Regions from separate parts of the Uliginosibacterium sediminicola genome, predicted to be linked through region 3. Evidence: predicted binding sites of a transcription regulator. Region 3 holds the regulator's gene; each other region holds the start of a gene.
The links. Region 3 encodes FliA, which starts transcription of late flagellar genes. Its sites were predicted from a motif close to CTAAAGTTNNNNNNNNNNNNGCCGNTA; they were not measured.
Positions count from the first base shown of each region.

Region 1: flgM (flagellar biosynthesis anti-sigma factor FlgM) is a predicted target of FliA. The motif match lies at 1,532-1,558, and genes of this name have one in related genera.
Region 2: motA (flagellar motor stator protein MotA) is a predicted target of FliA. The motif match lies at 2,399-2,425, and genes of this name have one in related genera.

Region 1 covers NZ_JBDIVE010000002.1:441,152-445,104, reverse strand. Annotated here, with positions in the region: gene ABDB84_RS05945 (sigma-54-dependent transcriptional regulator) at 1-660, shown strand, start outside; gene ABDB84_RS05940 (flagella synthesis protein FlgN) at 672-1,151, opposite strand; gene flgM (flagellar biosynthesis anti-sigma factor FlgM) at 1,148-1,456, opposite strand; gene ABDB84_RS05930 (asparaginase) at 1,714-2,763, shown strand; gene ABDB84_RS05925 (cold-shock protein) at 3,000-3,203, shown strand; gene infA (translation initiation factor IF-1) at 3,303-3,569, shown strand; gene flgA (flagellar basal body P-ring formation chaperone FlgA) at 3,600-3,953, opposite strand, start outside.
Region 2 covers NZ_JBDIVE010000002.1:90,733-94,685, forward strand. Annotated here, with positions in the region: gene ABDB84_RS04195 (response regulator) at 19-384, opposite strand; gene motB (flagellar motor protein MotB) at 413-1,450, opposite strand; gene motA (flagellar motor stator protein MotA) at 1,478-2,335, opposite strand; gene flhC (flagellar transcriptional regulator FlhC) at 2,612-3,172, opposite strand; gene flhD (flagellar transcriptional regulator FlhD) at 3,183-3,497, opposite strand; gene ABDB84_RS04220 (sensor domain-containing diguanylate cyclase) at 3,815-3,953, opposite strand, start outside.
Region 3 covers NZ_JBDIVE010000018.1:13,775-17,727, forward strand. Annotated here, with positions in the region: gene ABDB84_RS19560 (ABC transporter ATP-binding protein) at 1-52, shown strand, start outside; gene ABDB84_RS19565 (ABC transporter permease) at 267-1,484, shown strand; gene ABDB84_RS19570 (flagellar motor protein) at 1,500-2,240, opposite strand; gene ABDB84_RS19575 (RNA polymerase sigma factor FliA) at 2,268-3,026, opposite strand; gene flhF (flagellar biosynthesis GTPase FlhF) at 3,241-3,953, opposite strand, start outside.

The DNA of each region.
Region 1 (3,953 bases), on a different contig from region 3:
GCGCACGGCGGCACCCTGTTTCTCGACGAAGTGGCGGATCTGCCGCTGGCCATGCAGGTCAAGCTCTTGCGCGTGATCCAGGAGCGCCGCGTGCGCCGCGTTGGCGATACGCAGGAGCAGGCTGTCGATGTGCGCATCATCTCGGCCACGCACAAGAATCTCAAGGCGCAGGTCGATGCCGGGCATTTTCGCCAGGACTTGTTCTACCGCCTCAACGTAATCGAACTGCAGATGCCGGCGCTGCGTGAGCGGCGTGAAGACATTCCAGCGCTGGCGCACAACATTCTGGAGCGCATGTCGGCTGCTTCCGGCCAGGCTGCGCCGATGCTGACCTCCGGCGCCTTGCAGGCGCTGCAGCGCTATTCATTCCCCGGCAATGTCCGCGAGCTGGAAAATATTCTGGAGCGCGCCATGGCGCTGGCGCTGGGCGATACCATCGATGAGCCCGATCTGCGTCTGGAGCCCGAGTGCGGGCCCAGCGAGGAGAGCGGCAGCGTGCATGGCAATCTGCAGGACTATCTGGATCGCGTCGAGAAGCAGGCCATCATCGAAGCGCTGGGGAAAACCGCGGGCAATCGCACGCGCGCGGCGCAATTGCTGGGCGTGACATTCCGCTCCCTGCGCTACCGGATGGAGCGCCTGGGCATGAAAGACGCCTGAAACAGGCGGCTTTAGACGCTGCCGAGGATGCGCGAGCCCGGACGCATGCGCGACACACCATCCGGCCCATAGGTGGCCGGCTGATCGGCGTGCGCCATCAGGAAGGCGAGGGCCTGGTGATTGTGCTTGAGCCGCTCGGTGATGATGCGGCCATTGGCCACATTGAGGTCGCGCGCCTGGGTGACCACGGCAAGAAAGTCCTGCCAGGTGGCCAGGTGGGCCTTGCCGACAAACTGCTCAATGCCTTCGCGGTCTGCTGTGACACGCGCCTGGGTCAGGATGCCACTACGCACGGTCGCCAGCTGGTCAAGCTGTCGCGCCAACTGACCTTTGCGCTCTGCAAGGCCGAACAGTGGTTCCATGTCCGGTTGCAGCAGAATCTCGCGCTCCTCGTTGAGAAGCTCGATGAATTTCTTGACCAGCTCACGCTCGGCGCCCAGCAGGGCGAGCAGACGCTGGCGCAAGGCGCCTAGGTCGTTAGCCGTGTTCACGCGGCACTAGGTTGCGCAGCCAGCATCTGACGGACACTTTCAATCAGACCGTCAGCGACTTTTTCCGGATCAACCTGGAAATCACCATTGCTGATGGCTTGCTTGATTTCGTCCACCTTGCCGTTGTCGACAATCGGCGCTTGCGAGAGGATCTCGTTATAGCGCTGCAAGCCGCCAGACAGGGCAACCTGGGTCGTCGCGGCGGACGCTGACGAGGTGCTCGATGAGCCGCTCTCGCGCGCGCTGCGCGTTCGGTTCTCGCCAGTTACCTGGCCAGATGATTTTATTGAATTATCGATTTTCAAAGCGTTCCCCAATCATTCGATATGAACTCAAGGATAGGGCAGTCCAGTATTCTGGATCCACCTTCACACCGGGCATAACGGGCAAAGTGATGCAAACTTTAGCGCTTTTTCAGCGTTTGAGCCATGCTTGCCGGGAAAGTCTGCCGTCGGCCCTGTCTGGTTTAGCGGAAGATCGACAGGCCTGCTTGAGCGCCTGACGACGAAAGGCGTGATATACGCTACGAAGTGGAAATGGATATGTCTGAGAAGGGGCTGGTTTGAGTCGTATTCTGATCTTGTATACCGGCGGGACGATTGCCTCGGCCGGTCAGCCGCTGGCGCCCATGCCGGTCGCGCTGTTTGCCGAGGTGCTGCGCACGCGCGGTTTGTTGCCGCCCGCCGCACACTGTGAGTTGCGCGCACTGGATAAACCGCTGGACAGCGCCAGCATGCAGCCGGCCGATTGGGGGCAGATCGCACGCAGCCTGCTGGCAGCCTGGTCGCACTTCGATGGTTTCGTAGTCTTGCATGGCACCGACACCCTGGCCTGGACGGCCGCAGCGCTGTCCTATTTGCTGCCGGGTATCGACAAGCCGGTGGTGCTGACGGGATCACAGTATCCGTTGGCGTATGAAAACTCTGACGCACCACGCAATTTCAGCGATGCGCTGGCCGTGGCCGCCACCGCGCAGCTGCAGGAAGTCATGGTGTGTTTTGCCGGTCAGGTGTTGCGTGGCAATCGCGCGATCAAGCGCAGCGCCCAGGCGTTGGAAGCCTTTGTCTCGCCGCGTTGTTCGCCTTTGGCACGGGTGGAGGACGGTGTCGTCAAGCTGGACGCGCAAGCCTTGTTGCCGGCGCGCCGCGCGGAGCAGGCGCTCTCGGAACGGCGCACTGCGCTGCTGGCCGAGCTGGTGGAGCTGGAGAAGGGCTTGGCCGCCGCCACAGTCTGGGTGCTGTGCGTGCATCCGGGCTTTCCGGTCGCCATGCTGCAGGCGGCCTTGAGCTTGCCGGCGCCGCCGGCAGCCTGGTTACTGGTCTGTTATGGCAGCGGCAATGCGCCGCAGGATGAGGCCTTCCTCGCGGCCCTGGCCGCTGCACAGGCGCGTGGCATTGCCCTGTTGGCGATCAGCCAGTGCGAGCATGGCCGGGTCGAGATGATGACTTATCAGGCCGGCAGCAGTCTGGCTGCCGTCGGCGTGGTGGGCGGTGCGGACCTCTGCCTGCCGGCAGCACAGGCCAAATTGGTCCTGCTGCAGGCGCGTGGTTTGCGAGGCCAGGCCTTGCTGCAGGCGATGCTGCAGCCGCTGGCGGGTGAGCTTGTCGTGTGAGTCGCGTTGAGATGTTTTTGTCATTGGCGGGTGCGGCGGCGGGCGGCTAAGTTACGCATTGAATTGCGATAAAGCTTGCCAGCGCAGGCGAAGCAGTGCACAGTGCGCCCAGCGATCATTAAGTCAGTCCTGTTGTCTGGTCAGTACCCGCCGTTTTCCGGTATTCCGCCCTTCATCTCCCTGTCATCTTGAATCGTCCCTCGGGGCATAGCCCAAACACGTTTCAGGAGATAGGCATGGCAATCGGTACAGTCAAGTGGTTCAACGACGCTAAGGGTTTTGGTTTCATTACGCCGGATGATGGCGGCCAGGACCTTTTCGCACATTTCTCTGCAATTCAGAGCGCAGGTTTCAAGACCCTGACCGAAGGTCAGCGCGTCAATTTCGAGCTCGTCAATGGCCCCAAGGGTCAGCAAGCTTCGAACATCACAGCAGCTTGATTATTGCTGTCAGTCAGCGCAAAGCCCGGCGTGAGCCGGGCTTTGCGCTTTTCATTTTTGCAAGACCTGTTGCAGGTCCTGCCTACTCGGACACTCATCATGGCTAAGGAAGAACTCCTTGAAATGCAGGGCGTTGTCGCGGAAGTGCTGCCGGACTCACGTTTTCGCGTGACTCTGGAAAACGGCCACCCGCTGATCGCCTACACCTCGGGCAAGATGCGCAAGCACCATATCCGCATCCTCGCCGGTGACAAGGTGACGCTGGAGATGTCGCCCTATGATTTCAGCAAGGGCCGTATCACTTTCCGCCACATCGAACAACGTGGTGGTCCCGCACCACAGTCGGCACCGCGCAGACGTAACTGATCTGGCTGCCCGGTCTGCTGGCCGGCGGCTCTACTCGGCGACTTCGACGATGCCGTCTGCGCCGAGCACACCCACAATGACGCGGCCGTTATCGAGGCGGACGCGTGTAACTTCTCCCTGCATGGCGGTATTGAGCGCGCGACCGCCATTGGCGACCGTGAAGCCTTTACCACGTGCGATGACCTTCACTTCCTGACCTGCGCGTACGTTGACCGTTGCCAGCAGATAGACGCTGCGCAAGCTCTGCCCGCTGTTCAGTGCTTGTCGCGCATGGCGACCGATCACGCTGTCGAGCTGAGTCAGGATGTCGCTGGGCATGCTGCTCAGCTCACCCTCGACCAGGCGCACATCGTCAATGCCGATCGCCTGTCCGCCTGCGACAGG
Region 2 (3,953 bases), on a different contig from region 3:
GCACACGCAAGCCCGCACTCAGCCGATGACCTTGCGCACCACTTCGATCAGCTTCTGCGGATCGAAGGGCTTGACCAACCAGCCGGTGGCCCCTGCCGCACGCCCCTGGGTCTTCATCGCATCCGAAGACTCGGTGGTGAGGATCAGGATTGGCGTAGTCTGATGACTGGGCAAACCACGCAGACTTTTGATCAAAGTGATGCCGTCCATGCGCGGCATGTTCTGGTCGGTGAGCACCAGATCGACCGCGCGCTGCTTGCATTTGTCGAGGCCATCCTGGCCATCGACCGCTTCGAGCACTTCGTAGCCTGCGCCTTTGAGGGTGAATGAGACCATCTGGCGAATGGATGCCGAATCGTCGACCGTCAGAACAGTTTTTGCCATATTGCCTCCTGCGTAAATGCCATGTGTATTACTTGATACGCGTTTTTTCGCGTGGTGCCTCACCGGCTACCACCGATGAGTCAGCCGAAGGCGACAGCGCCTGCGGCTCCGTTGTGTCGGGCGTTTGCCCTTCGTGCAGCAAGACATCTTCCGCACGCTTGTTGAGTACCACAATGCTGATCCGCCGGTTGGTCGGGCTGTAGGGATCATTGCGATCAAGCGGAATAGTGGCCGCCAGCCCCGTCACGCGGACGATCTTGTCACTCTCCAGGCCGCCCAGTACCAGCTCGCGCCGACATGCGTTGGCCCGATTGGCCGACAACTCCCAGTTGGTGAAGCCGGTGGCGCCACCGGGGAACTGCGCAGCATCGGTATGACCGGCAATGCTCAGGCGATTGCCGAAGCGATTGAGTTCGGGCGCCAGCGCGCGCAGGATCTCGCGCGTGTAGGACTTGAGCTCGGCGCTGGCCGAGTCGAACATTGGCCGATTCTTCTCATCGACGATCTGCACACGCAAGCCGTCAGGTGTCATGTCGAGCAAGAGCTGGCGCTTGATCTGGCGCAGCGTCGGACTGGCCTCCACCATCGCCTCGATGCGCGCCTTCAGCTCCTGCATCTTGCTGCGCTCGATGCGTTCGGCCTCGGCCGTCATCTGCAACTTCAAAGCCGCAGCCCCGTCGCTTTGCAGGAACTTGGTACTGTCCTTCTGCTGCATCTCGGGCGGCGTCACCATGACCTTGGCCGCCGAACGTTTTTCCTTGAAATTGGAATTGGCGACGTCACCGACAGCGCGAGTCAGATCTTTGCCGCCCCCCTCAATCGGGCTGGAGGCAGCACCTGTGCCACGCCCGCCGTTGAGCGAGAGCTTGAGCGGGCTCTGGAAGAAATCGGCAATCCCCTTGAGGTCACCCTGCGTGGTCGAGCCGAGCAGCCACATGAGCAGGAAGAAGGCCATCATTGCCGTCACGAAGTCGGCATAGGCGATTTTCCATGCACCACCGTGCGCGCCGCCACCGCCCTTCTTGATGCGTTTGACGACGATGGGCTGCTGATTGTTATCCGCCATGATCGGGTCTCAGAGTGCCGTGTCCGCTCACTTGCCCTTACGGCTCTTGATGTCCTCTTCCAGCTCGGCAAAGCCCGGGCGATCGGTTGAGAACAAGACCTTGCGGCCGAACTCCACGGCCACCTGCGGCGCATAGCCATTCATGCTGGCCAGCAATACCGTCTTCATGCACTGGTAGATCTTGCCTTCTTCTTCGCAGATCTGTTCGAGCTGACCGGCAATCGGCGCCACAAAACCGTATGAAATAAGGATACCGAGGAAGGTGCCGACCAGCGCACCGCCGATCATCTTGCCCAGCACTGCAGGCGGCTCACCCACCGAGCCCATCACGTTCACCACGCCCATCACCGCGACGACGATACCGAAGGCCGGTGTCGCATCGCCCACCTTGGAGATGATGTGCGGTGCCTGGTGCGCCTCAAGGTGATGCGTTTCGATTTCGACATCCATCAGGTTCTCAAGCTCGAAGGCATTGAGATTGCCGCCCACCATCATGCGCAGATAGTCGGTCAGGAATTCCATCACGTGATGGTTGTGCTGCAGCTTGGGGTATTTGGAGAAGATGGCGCTGCTGTCGGGATTCTCGATGTCGCCTTCAATCGACATCAGGCCTTCCTTGCGCACCTTGGCGAGGATTTCGAACAGCATGGCCAGCAGGTCCATGTAGACCGCCTTGTTCAGACCGGAGCCCTTGAACACCTTGGGCAGTGCGCCAATCGTGCCCTTGATCGCCTTGATGCCATTGCCGGCAACAAAGCCGCCGATGGTCAGACCCACGATGGCGATGTACTCCATCGGCACCCACAAGGCCGCCAGACTGCCGTGCACCGAGTAGGTTCCCAGTGCGGCCCCCAGAATGATGACGTAGCCAATAATCAGAAACATCGCTTCGACCCCACGAACAAGCAGCTACATCGGCTGAAATGATTGATCCAATCCCCTGTTGGGTATCGGCTCCACGCGCGCAAACTTAAGGCACAAGCGCGGATCAATCGAATCGAGGCAGTGCTGATGGCAGGCCATGTGCTAGCCAGAGGCAGAAATGATGATCCGCGAACGGCAAAAAAAAACGCCGCCAGACATGCTGGCGGCGGCTAACTCCCTGCAACGCAGGAAGGAGGTCAGCGGTGAAACCGGTCGAATCGCTCGGGAAAACCCGGATCAGACCGCGATTTGCAAACTGTCGCTAGCGGCCGAACGGCCTACTGCACGCTTACCCTTGCCGGCACGCGCCGGAATATGACAAAGACCGCAGACATAGCCTTGCGTCGGGTCGTAAGCGTGGGCCACAAAACCGCCGCCGCACTTGGTGCAGCAGGCCAGTTGCAGCATCTTGGCGTCGAAGAAGCGCACCAGAGTCCAGGCCCGGGTCAGGCTCAGCACCTGCTCCAGATCATTGGTCTCGGTGTGGTCGCGATACATGCGGAAGGCCTTGAGCGTGGCATCCAGGCCGCGCAACTCGGTATTGCGATTGATGAAACCGAGGAAGGACATGAACAGCGAGGCGTGCACGTTTTGCTGCCAGGGGATGAACCAGTCGGTCGAAAACGGCAACATGCCCTTGGGGGGCGATTCGCCACGAATTTCCTTGTACAGCTTGAGCAGGCGCTCACGCGACAAACCGGTTTCGGATTCGAGCATCTGCATGCGCGCGCCCAGTTCGATCATGTTCATCGCCAGCTGGGTTTCGCGAGCATCCTGAACGAGACTTTTCATGCGCATGGCAATCCCCTCAGGCGAGATGACCAACCGGCTGCGCAGCAGCGAGGATGGTGGCATGGATACGGGCGGCCTGATTGTCGCGATCATGATTAGACAACAGGTTGAGCAACAGGACGTCGTCAAAACGGAACTGACACAGGAGCATGTCGCAGGCCGCCATACGCAGGATCTGACCCGGCGCCAGATTGCTGATCAGATCGGCGACATCGCTACCAACGCCCAGCTTCATCATTGCGGCTTCGCGGTCAGCATTGAGCATCTGCTGGGCGAGCATGAGATAGGCAAGATTCAGGTCTCTGATCTCATCGTTGATATTTGCTGCCATGTTCGACCCCCGTTTTTTTCATCCCACGTATCAGGAGCTGATACGCCATGGAACGCATTGTTCCCCGAAGAACGCGAGGGTCCTATCAGGGGGGGGCGGAAAATGATGTACAAAGGCGAACGCCACCCCGTGTAAGAAGCCGTCTTACAAGGGTTGGTCGCACTGCGGTTAACACGAAGGAGCAAGCCTGCATTTTCACTTGCTTGGCAATCTATCGGCCGGCCTTGAGACGGCTTGAGAAAATTTCTAAAAAAACTTTTAAGAATTTGTTTTTATTGAAATTTATTTCATTAGACAGGTGCCGCCTTTCAGGCAACTCAGTGGCCGGGCGGATGCATCTGCATGTTGGAGATGCGGTTGCGCCCTTCTTTTTTGGCGACCTCGACCGCGTACTCCGCACGCCTGATCAACGTGTCAGCATCGCTGATGCTGCTGTCGCGTGTCGCCACGCCCAGG
Region 3 (3,953 bases):
CGATGGGCATGTCGCGTCGGATGTGCCAACTGAAGCGGGAGCACAAACTTGAGCGCCTGTACATTTGACGCCGAGGGCGCGGAGAAAAGTCAAGGCTCGCGAAGGAAACACAGATCTTTCAGGTCCGGAACAGCGCACATCGCATGCTTTATGGATAGCGCTCTTCACAAGCAAAGCATTCCTTCGCTGTTCTCTGCGCCCTTCGCGCCCTTCGCGTCAAAAAGCCGCCATTCAAAACGCTGCAATATCACGTCGCCACAACACCCATGATCTGGAACGCCCTGCTCCTCGCACTGCGCGAAATCCGCCGCAACCTGATGCGTGCCTTCCTGACCACCCTGGGCATCGTGATCGGCGTGGCGGCGGTGATTACCATGGTCACCCTGGGCCATGGCGCGACGCGTTCGATCCAGGCACAGGTGCAGAGCTTGGGCAGCAATCTGCTGATCCTGCGCCCCGGGCGCGGCTTTTCGGCGGGCACCGGCGGCAGTAATCCGCCGGATTTCAAGCTGACCGATGCCGAGGCCATCGAGCGCGAAATCGTCGGCGTGCGCGCCGTGGCGCCCAGCGCGCAACGCTTTGGCAGCGCGGTGTTCCTGCAGCAAAACTGGTCGACCCAGGCCACCGGCGTGACCAATGACTACTTCTCGGTGACCAACTGGGAGATCGCCGAAGGCCGCATGTTCAGCGAGTCGGAGCAGGAAAGCGGGCGCGCCGCCTGCATCATCGGCGACACCATCCGCAACAAGCTGTTCGCTGGCCATGATCCGATCGGCCAGAAAATGCGTTTCCGCTCAGTCACCTGCGAGGTGGTCGGCACGCTCAAGTCCAAGGGTCAGGGCGGTTTCGGCAATGATCAGGACGATGTGATCCTGGTGCCGCTGAAGACCATGCTGCGGCGAATCTGGGGCGCCTCCAGCGCGCAGGAGATCCCGACCATCTACCTGTCGGCCAAGGACGGCTACGACACCGACGAAGTGAGTGCCGACATCACCGCGCTGATGCGCCAGCGGCGCAATATCCAGAGCGGGCAGCTCGACAACTTCCAGATCGTCGATACCAAGCAGATCGCGCAGACGCTCTCCGGCACCACCCGCATCCTCACCACCCTGCTCGGCGCCGTGGCGGCGGTGAGCATGCTGGTCGGCGGCATCGGCATCATGAACATCATGCTCGTCTCGGTCACCGAGCGCACCCGCGAGATCGGCACCCGCCTGGCGATTGGCGCGCTGGCACGCGAGGTCTTGCTGCAGTTCCTGGTCGAGGCGATTGCGCTATCCGCGCTCGGTGGCCTGATCGGGATCGCGCTGGCGCTGGCTGCCTCGATCAGCTTGTCGAACCTGATGAAGCTGCCCTTCCAGTTCGACCCGCAGATCAATCTGCTGGCCTTCCTGTTCTCGGCGGCGATTGGCGTGCTGTTTGGTTATATGCCGGCGCGGCGGGCGGCGCAGCTGGACCCCATCGAAGCGCTGCGCCACGAATGAGCGCAGGCTGCCGGCTCAGCTCAAATACGCCTGTAGCCGGCTCTCGATGATGCGCGGATTCTCGCCGTGAGCGATGGCGATGACGCCGTCGAGCGCCATTTCACGCGCCGCGACCAGGCGGGCGATATTCGCCTGCAGCTTCTTGGCCATCGGCAGGAACACCAGATTGGCCAAGCCGACGCCATAGATCGTGGCGACAAAGGCCACCGCGATGCCGGCGCCCAGCTTGCCGGGGTCGGAGAGGTTTTCCATCACGTGGATGAGGCCCATCACCGCGCCGAGAATGCCGATGGTGGGCGAATAGCCGCCAGCGGCTTCCCAGATCTTGGCGGCTTGCTTCTGCTGCGCCTCCCAGGTGCCGATGTCGATTTCCATGACTTCGCGGATGTGCTGCGGCTCAACGCCGTCGACCAGCAGCTGACCGGCCTTGCGCATGAAGGGATCGGGCAGGTTCTGGATCTTGTCTTCGAGCGAGAGCAGGCCCTCGCGGCGCGCAATCGCGGCCCAGGCGACAATCTGTTCGATCTGCTCGCGCATCGGTGAAGCTGGCGGTTTGAGCACCCAGCCGGCCATGCGCAAACCGCGCAGAAAAACGTGCAAAGGGCTTTGCAGCATGACGGCGCCGACCGTGCCGCCGAGCACAATCATCAGGGCCGTCGGCTGCACCAGCGATTGCAGGTGGCCACCTTCGAGCAGCTGGCCCGCGATGATCACGCTGATGCCAAGCAGCAGACCGGCGATGCTGATCAGATCCATCGCGACGCGCTCCCCGTGATCCGCGGCTTAGGCAGCGCTGGCGCGGCGGCTGGCGGATTTGGGCATCGAGGACTCGCGGCCGCTGGCGATGCGTGCACGCAGACGCGCAATGGCCTGGCTGTGCAGCTGACAGACGCGGGACTCGGAAACACCCAGCACTTCGCCGATTTCACGCAGGTTGAGGTCTTCTTCGTAGTAGAGGCCCATGACCATCTTTTCACGGTCGGGCAGGTCTTCGATGGCCTTGATCAGCACGTGGCGCATGCCCGCTTCTTCGAGCAGCTTGAGCGGATCGTTGTTTTCGCCAACGATGTGGCGTTCGAGGTAGTCGTCTTCCTCTTCGTCGCCGAAGTCTTCGAAGTACACCAGCTGATAGCCGCGCGCTTCCTGCAGCATCTTCTGATAGTCGGCCAGGGTCATGCCCAGGGACTCGGCCAGTTCGCGCTCGGTCGGCTGACGGCCGTGTTGCTGTTCAAGATTGTGGATCGCCGTTTCAATACGTCGCATTTCGCGGCGCAGGCTGCGCGGCAGCCAATCGTTTTCGCGCAGGCCATCGAGCATGGCGCCACGGATGCGCTGCACGGCATAGGTTTCGAACTGCGCGCCGAGGCCCTCTTCATAACGCCCCATGGCGTCGAGCAGGCCCAGCATGCCGTTCTGAATGATGTCTTCGACCTGCACACTGGCCGGCAGCTTGGCCATCAGGTGGTAGGCGATCCGTTTGACCAGCGGCGCGTAGCGCGCGACCAGCTGATCTTTATCCAGGGTTCCCGCTGCGTTATACATCGTGCTCTCTCTTAAGAGTGGTCACACACCAGTTTGACTGCTGCATGGGAACATTTTGCTCTGCGGCTCGCTTGCGCGCCGCTCGAAAAAAGGGCCTTGTTCTTGCTCAATTCACGTGCTGAAAACCTCAGCGATACGCGGGACAGAACGAGAAAGGAGCACACACTCTGTTACGGCAACTGCCGCGCAGAACTTGAGCCCCCGTAACACCAATTTACATTGTCGAATTGCCCGGCGGACGCGGTTCGCTCATTAGCAAACCGGCATCGGCGCGGTCCAGCTTCCAGGGTGAATCGGGCGGCAGCTCGCGCAGCGCGCGATGTACCAGATAGTTGCGATTGGGCAGGTGCAGGTCTTCCGGCACGCGCTGGCCGGTGGCCAGATAGAGCACGCTCAGCTCGTTGCGCATCGCCACATCGAGCGCGGGCGCCACCGAAGTGGCTTCGTCGAGTTTGGTGAAGATGCAGCCGGCCAGATCGGCCGTGCGGTAGGCGCGCACCACGTCGTCCATGGTGTCGCCGCGCACCGTGGCATTGAGGCACAGCAGGCGACGCACCTTGCCGGCGGAATTGAGCATGGCAGCCTGCTCCAGCACCATCTTGTCGCGCTGGCCCATGCCGACCGTATCGATCAGCACCATGTGCTTGTTGCGCAGCTCCTGCAGGGTCTGGCGCAGATCGCTGGCATCGCGTACCACATGCACCGGCACACCGAGAATGCGGCCATAGATGCGCAGCTGTTCGTGCGCGCCGATCCGGTAGCCGTCAGTGGTGATCAGCGCCAGGCGGTCGGCGCCGTGACGCACTACGCAGCGCGCCGCCAGCTTGGCGGTGGTGGTGGTCTTGCCGACGCCGGTCGGGCCGACCAGGGCGAACACGCCGCCACGGTCGATGATGTCGGCGTCGCAGTCCTGCAGGCGCAGGTCAC